Regions from separate parts of the Streptomyces sp. NPDC001100 genome, predicted to be linked through region 1. Evidence: riboswitches for the same ligand, from Rfam matches in the RefSeq annotation. Region 1 holds a riboswitch; the other holds the start of a gene.
The links. Region 1 has a riboswitch for glycine ahead of gcvT (glycine cleavage system aminomethyltransferase GcvT). Riboswitches for the same ligand answer to the same signal wherever they lie in the genome.

Region 1 (3,400 bases):
CGAGCTCGTGCAGGGGCGTGTTCAGGACGGACATGGTTCTGCGACTCCTCAGCCGGCGGTGAAGGCGGTGTACTCGTCGGCGGAGAGCAGGTCGCCGGGCTCCTCCGTGATCCGCACCTTGAACAGCCAACCGCCCTCGAAGGGCTCGGAGTTGACCAGTGCGGGTTCGTCCACGACGGCCGAGTTGATCTCCACGACCTCACCGGTGACCGGCGCGTACAGGTCCGACACCGACTTGGTCGACTCCAGCTCGCCGCAGGACTCGCCCGCGGTCACCGTGGTGCCGACCTCGGGGAGCTGGGCGTAGACGACGTCGCCGAGCGCGTTGGCCGCGTACTCGGTGATGCCGACGGTCGCGACACCGTCGACGGCGGCCGTCAGCCACTCGTGTTCCTTGCTGTACCGCAGATTCTCGGGGTGGTTGCTCATGGCGTGAATTCTCCTGTACGCGGGGGAGTGCTGGTGAAGGGGGGAATGCGGAAGGGATCGCCGAACAGGGGGAACAGAGGCGATCCGCCCGGTCACGGACTCGACGCTACGACGACTGTCACTTCCGGCGCTTGTAGAACGGCAGCGCCACGACCTCGTACGGCTCGTGGCTGCCCCGGATGTCCACGCCGACACCGGCCGTGCCCGGCGCCGAGTGCGCGGCGTCGACGTAGGCCATCGCGATGGGCCTGCCCAGCGTGGGGGAGGGGGCGCCGGAGGTGATCTCGCCGATCACCCGGCCGTCGGCGACGACGGAGTACCCGGCGCGCGGGACCCGGCGGCCCTCGGCGATCAGGCCGACCAGGACGCGCGGCGGCTGCTCGGCGGCGCGCTCGGCGGCGGCCTCAAGAGCCGTGCGCCCGACGAAGTCGCCGTCCTTCTCGAACTTCACGACCCGGCCGAGCCCGGCGTCGAACGGGGTGAGGGCGGTCGACAGCTCGTGGCCGTACAGCGGCATGCCCGCCTCCAGGCGGAGCGTGTCCCGGCAGGACAGGCCGCAGGGGATCAGCCCGGCCGCGGCTCCGGCCTCGGTCAGTGCCTCCCACAGCTTCTCCGCGTCACCGGGGGCGACGAACAGCTCGAAGCCGTCCTCGCCGGTGTAGCCGGTGCGCGCGATCAGCGCGGGGACACCCGCGACCGTGCCGGGCAGACCGGCGTAGTACTTGAGGCCGTCGAGGTCGGCGTCGGTGAGCGAGGCGAGGATGCCGGGGGACTCGGGGCCCTGGACGGCGAGCAGCGCGTACGCGTCACGGTCGTCGCGGACGTCGGCGTCGAAGCCCTCGGCTCGCTCGACCAGCGAGTCCAGGACAATCTGGGCGTTGGACGCGTTGGCGACGACCATGTACTCGGTCTCGGCCAGCCGGTAGACGATGAGGTCGTCGAGGATGCCGCCGTCGGCCTGGCAGATCATGGTGTAGCGGGCGCGGCCGACGCCCACGGAGGCGATGTTGCCGACGAGCGCGTAGTTGAGGAGTTGGGCCGCGTCCGGTCCGGTGACCGTGATCTCGCCCATGTGCGAGAGGTCGAAGAGGCCGGCCTTCGTGCGGACGGCGAGGTGTTCGTCGCGCTCGGAGCCGTAGCGCAGCGGCATGTCCCAGCCGGCGAAGTCGGTCATCGTCGCACCGAGCGAGCGGTGCAGCGCGTCGAGCGCGGTACGACGGGGGGCGGCGGTACTGCTCATCGGTCGGTCTCCCAAGGCATGACGGCGAGGTCGTTCCTCCCCATCTGTCATCGGAACCTGAGAGGTTCGCCATGACCGCGCGGGACACGCACGGGTCACGGGTTGCACCTTGGGTGGGACCACCGGCGACGGCGGTCCGCTTTTCAGATGTGCCTCGCCCGCGCGGTAACTGGGCCTGAGAGATTCAAGGGAGGGACTTGCTCCTTCGGCGCCCCGAGCGTCGTACGACTGACGACGTACGACCGGGGACTCTCCCGCGCGGATTCAAGCGGCCGGTATGCAGTTAGGCGCGCACATCATCGCACAGGCTTTGTAACAGGCCTGTGGCCGGAAGCGAACGGAACCGCGAGACACCGTGCATTACCTTCTCTTTACGTTCGTTGGGGAGAATCTTTCCTGACCCCGCAGGGAGGACGATCACGGTGACAAGGACCACGGTGTACGCCACGACCTCGGCCGTAACGCTGCCCGAGCAGCCCTCGGCCCCGGCCGGGGAGGCATGCCCGGCCCGCCCGGCACCGGTCGTCCGCGACCTCCGCGAGCGCGCCGGCCGCAGCCCGCACGGACTCCGCTTCGGCCGCCGCGACCTGGTCGTGGTCACCGGCCTGCCCGGCAGCGGCAAGTCCACGCTGATGCGGCGCGCGGTCAGCGGCGACGGAGCCCGCGTCGACAGCCAGGACGCGAGGGACCGCTGGGAGACTCGGGCGTCCCGTATATCTGGCCTCCTCCCGTACGCGGTCTACCGCCCCCTGGTCCGCCTCGCCCACTACGCCGGACTGCGCCGCACCCTGCGCTCCGCGTCCGGAGCCGTCGTGCACGACTGCGGCACCCAGACCTGGGTGCGCGGCTGGCTGGCCCGCGCCGCCCACCGCCGCGGCGGCACCCTGCACCTGGTGTTCCTCGACGTCAGCCCGGACACCGCGCTCGACGGCCAGCGCGAGCGCGGCCGGGGCGTCTCGCGGTACGCGTTCCTGCGCCACCGCCGGGCCGCCGCCCGCCTGTTGTGCGCCGTGGAGCGCGGCGACCTGCCGCACGGCGTGGGCTCGGCGGTCCTGCTGGACCGGGACGCGGCGGACGTGCTGCGCCGGATCGACTTCGCGGACTGAGCCGCTAGCCTTTTCCGTCACAGCACGTTTACAGCAGGCGGTTTCACCAGCAGGCGGTAGGTAGATGGACTTCCCGGCGGACTTCCCCGGTCAGGCGTACCCCCACCCGCATCCGCACGGCGGATGGCCCGGCAACGAGCTGGAGGAGGTGCTCTCGGTCTCCCTCGGCCTGCCCTCGGCCGGCGGCCGGATCATCGAGGTGCTGTCCCGCAGCTTCGTCTGGGTCCCGCTGCCCAGCGGCGGCGGCCCGCACAGCGGACCCCTGGACCTGCCCACGCTGGACATCGACGGGCAGGCCTTCGTCCCGGTCTTCAGCTCCGAGGAGCAGTTCCGCCAGGTCGTCGGCTCGCATCTGTCGTTCACGATCGCGCCCGCGGTGGAGTTCGCCCGCGGGCTGCCCCCGCAGGTGGGCATCGCGGTGAACCCGGACGGCGTGGTCGGCATCCCGCTCCCGCCCGCCGCCGTGGCCGAACTGTGCCGCATCGGCCGCAGCGCCCTGGACGGCCCCACCAGCGGCGGCCGGGTCCGCCTCTTCGAACCCGACTGGCAGGACGACCCGGTCGACTTCCTCGCCGCGGCCTCCGCCGAGTTCGCCGCCATCGGCGTGGTCGGCACCGCCCGCCGC
Region 2 (3,400 bases), on a different contig from region 1:
CGGGGCGGACCATCGTGCTCAAGGTGCGGCGGTACGACTTCTCGACGCTGACGCGCTCCGAGACGCTGCGCGGGCCCACCGACGACCCGGGGGTGGTGCGGGAGGCAGCGGCGCGGTTGCTGGACTCCGTGGACACCACGGGCGGGGTGCGGCTGCTGGGGGTGGGTGTCTCCGGGCTCGCCGACTACACGCAGGAGGACCTGTTCGCGCAGGCGGCGGGGGAGCAGGCCGACCTTCTTGAGGAGGAGCACACGGAGGAGGAAGAGGGAGGGGAGCAGCCGGCGCCCGTCGAGCGGCGCTGGCCCGCGGGCCACGATGTGCGTCACGCCGGGTTCGGGCACGGGTGGGTGCAGGGCAGCGGGCTGGGGCGGGTCACCGTGCGGTTTGAGACGCCGGAGGATGCCGGGCCCGGGCGGGTGCGGACGTTCCGGACCGACGATCCCGAGCTGGAGCCGGCGGAGCCGCTGCCGTTGGTGACGCGGGACGCGGGTGAACTGGCCGTGGCATCAGGGCAGTTGGTGGCGCCGCCCCCGGAGAATCGAAGACCCGCCGACCCTCTCGCCGCCTCGGCTCAGGCGTCGTCCGAGCCCGCCAGTCTGCCGAAGTCGCGGTCCGGGAGGGAGGGCGGTGGGGCCACGTCGAGGCCGTAGTGGTGGTAGAGCTGGAGTTCCTGGTCGGGGGAGAGGTGGCGGCCCACGCCGAAGTCGGGGGCGTCCTTGATCAGGGAGCGGTCGAAGGGGATGTGCAGGGTGCCCTCGATGAGCTCGCTGGGCTCCAGGGGGACGAAGGCGTCCCTGGAGAACAGGCCGGTGCGTATGGCCGCCCACTCCGGTACACCGGTCGCGTCGTCGAGGTAGACCTCGTCGATCGTGCCGATCTTGGCGCCGGTGCGGTCGAACGCCTTGCGGCCGATCAGGTTGCGCGGATCGATATCGGTCTGCACGGGCCCTCCTCCTGGTCGCAACTCATTCGTAAACTCTACAAAAGAGCACAATCGGGCCGGTGGCCACTCGAAAGCTCGGCTGCACCGCTCGCTGGTAGGCTGGCGAGCGGCTGCTGACCCCGTGCGGGAGAGTCCTCCAGACTTCATCGGAGGCGCCGAAGGAGCAAATCCTCCCCGGAATCTCTCAGGCCCACGTACCGCACGGACGAGGTCACTCTGGAAAGCAGGGCGGGTGCCGGCGACGGCCCTCGCTCTCACCGACGGTGAAAGCCGGTGACCCTCGGGTGACCGGTGAAGCTCTCAGGTTGAGATGACAGAGGGGGAGGCCGTCCGGCACCCCACTGTCGTGGTGCCCTCGAAGGTCGTGTCCGACCAGGAGGCCTCCCAAAATGACCACCCCTCGCACTTCGCTCTCCGAGCTCGAACAGGGCATCCCGTTCGAGCAGCGCCACATCGGCCCCGACCAGGAAGCGCGGGCCAAGATGCTCGCGCAGGTCGGCTACGGCTCGCTCGACGAGCTCACGGCCGCCGCGGTCCCCGATGTGATCAAGAACGCCGATTCCCTGGACCTGCCCGGTGCTCGTACCGAGGCCGAGGTGCTGGCCGAGCTGCGTTCCCTCGCGGACCGCAACGAGGTCCTCGGTTCCATGATCGGACTCGGGTACTACGGGACCTTCACCCCGCCCGTGATCCTGCGCAATGTCATGGAGAACCCGGCCTGGTACACGGCCTACACGCCGTACCAGCCGGAGATCTCCCAGGGGCGGCTCGAAGCCCTCCTCAACTTCCAGACCATGGTCGCCGACCTCACCGGGCTGCCGACCTCCGGCGCCTCCCTGCTCGACGAGGGCACGGCCGCCGCCGAGGCCGTGGCGCTCTCGCGGCGCATGGGTAAGAACAAGAAGGGTCTGTTCCTGGTCGACGCGGACGCGCTGCCGCAGACCATCGCCGTCATCGAGACCCGCGCCGAGCCGGCCGGTGTCGAGGTCGTCGTCGCCGACCTCAGCGACGGCATCCCGGCCGACATCGCCGAGCGCGAGATCAACGGCGTGCTCGTGCAGTACCCGGGCGCCTCCGGTGCCGTACGCGACATCAAGCCGCTGATCGAGCAGGCCCACGCGCTCGGCGCCCTCGTCACCGTCGCCGCCGATCTCCTCGCGCTCACGCTGCTCAAGTCGCCCGGCGAGCTGGGCGCGGACATCGCGGTCGGTACGACGCAACGCTTCGGGGTGCCGATGGGCTTCGGCGGGCCGCACGCCGGATACATGGCCGTGCACGAGAAGTTCGCGCGCAGCCTGCCCGGGCGGCTCGTGGGCGTCTCCGTCGACGCCGACGGACACAAGGCCTACCGCCTCGCCCTGCAGACCCGCGAACAGCACATCCGCCGCGAGAAGGCCACCAGCAACATCTGCACCGCCCAGGTGCTCCTCGCCGTCATGGCCGGCATGTACGCCGTCTACCACGGGCCCGAGGGGCTCAAGGGCATCGCGCGGCGGACGCACCGGTACGCCACGATCCTCGCCGCCGGGCTCACCGCCGGCGGTGTCGAGGTTGTCCACGGCGGCTACTTCGACACGCTGACCGCGCGCGTTCCCGGCCGGGCCGCCGAGGCCGTCGCCGCCGCCCGCGAGGACGGGGTCAACCTCCACCTCGTGGACGCGGACCAGGTGTCCATCGCCTGCGACGAGACCACCACCCGCGCCCAACTGGCCGCCGTATGGGCCGCGTTCGGGGTCGAAGGGGACATCGAGGCGCTCGACGCGACCGCTGAGGACACGCTGCCCGAGGCGCTGCTGCGGAACGACGCGTACCTCACGCACCCCGTCTTCCGGGACCACCGTTCCGAGACCGCGATGCTGCGCTACCTGCGCAAGCTGGCCGACCGGGACTACGCGCTAGACCGGGGCATGATCCCGCTGGGCTCCTGCACGATGAAGCTCAACGCGACCACCGAGATGGAGCCGGTCACCTGGCCCGAGTTCGGGCAGCTGCACCCCTTCGCGCCCGCCGAGCAGGCGCAGGGATACCTCACGCTCATCAGGGAGTTGGAGGAGCGGCTGGCCGAGGTCACCGGGTACGACAAGGTGTCGCTGCAGCCCAACGCCGGTTCGCAGGGCGAGTTGGCCGGACTGCTGGCGGTGCGTGGGTACCACCGGGCCAACGGTGACGAGCAGCGGACCGTGTGTCTGATCCCGTCCTCCGCGCACGGCACGAATGCCGCGAGTGCCGTGATGGCCGGGATGAAGGTCGTCGTCGTGAAGACCGCCGAGGACGGCGAGATCGACGTCGAGGACCTGCGGGCGAAGATCGAGCAGTACCGCGACGAGCTGTCGGTGCTGATGATCACCTACCCGTCCACGCACGGGGTGTTCGAGGAGCACGTCGCCGACATCTGCGCGCAGGTCCACGAGGCGGGCGGGCAGGTCTACGTCGACGGCGCCAACCTCAACGCCCTTG

Region 2: another riboswitch for glycine. It lies ahead of gcvP (aminomethyl-transferring glycine dehydrogenase); the one in region 1 lies ahead of gcvT (glycine cleavage system aminomethyltransferase GcvT).

The regions. Positions count from the first base shown of each region.
Region 1 is NZ_JBSFKO010000004.1:75,666-79,065, forward strand. Features, by position in the region: gene glyA (serine hydroxymethyltransferase) at 1-34, opposite strand, end outside; gene gcvH (glycine cleavage system protein GcvH) at 49-429, opposite strand; gene gcvT (glycine cleavage system aminomethyltransferase GcvT) at 548-1,669, opposite strand; glycine riboswitch at 1,704-1,822, opposite strand; glycine riboswitch at 1,823-1,936, opposite strand; gene ACWDEW_RS06750 (AAA family ATPase) at 2,086-2,775, shown strand; gene ACWDEW_RS06755 (enhanced serine sensitivity protein SseB) at 2,840-3,400, shown strand, end outside.
Region 2 is NZ_JBSFKO010000040.1:9,615-13,014, forward strand. Features, by position in the region: gene ACWDEW_RS39590 (DNA polymerase IV) at 1-650, shown strand, start outside; gene ACWDEW_RS39595 (PRC-barrel domain-containing protein) at 572-943, opposite strand; glycine riboswitch at 1,058-1,153, shown strand; gene gcvP (aminomethyl-transferring glycine dehydrogenase) at 1,333-3,400, shown strand, end outside.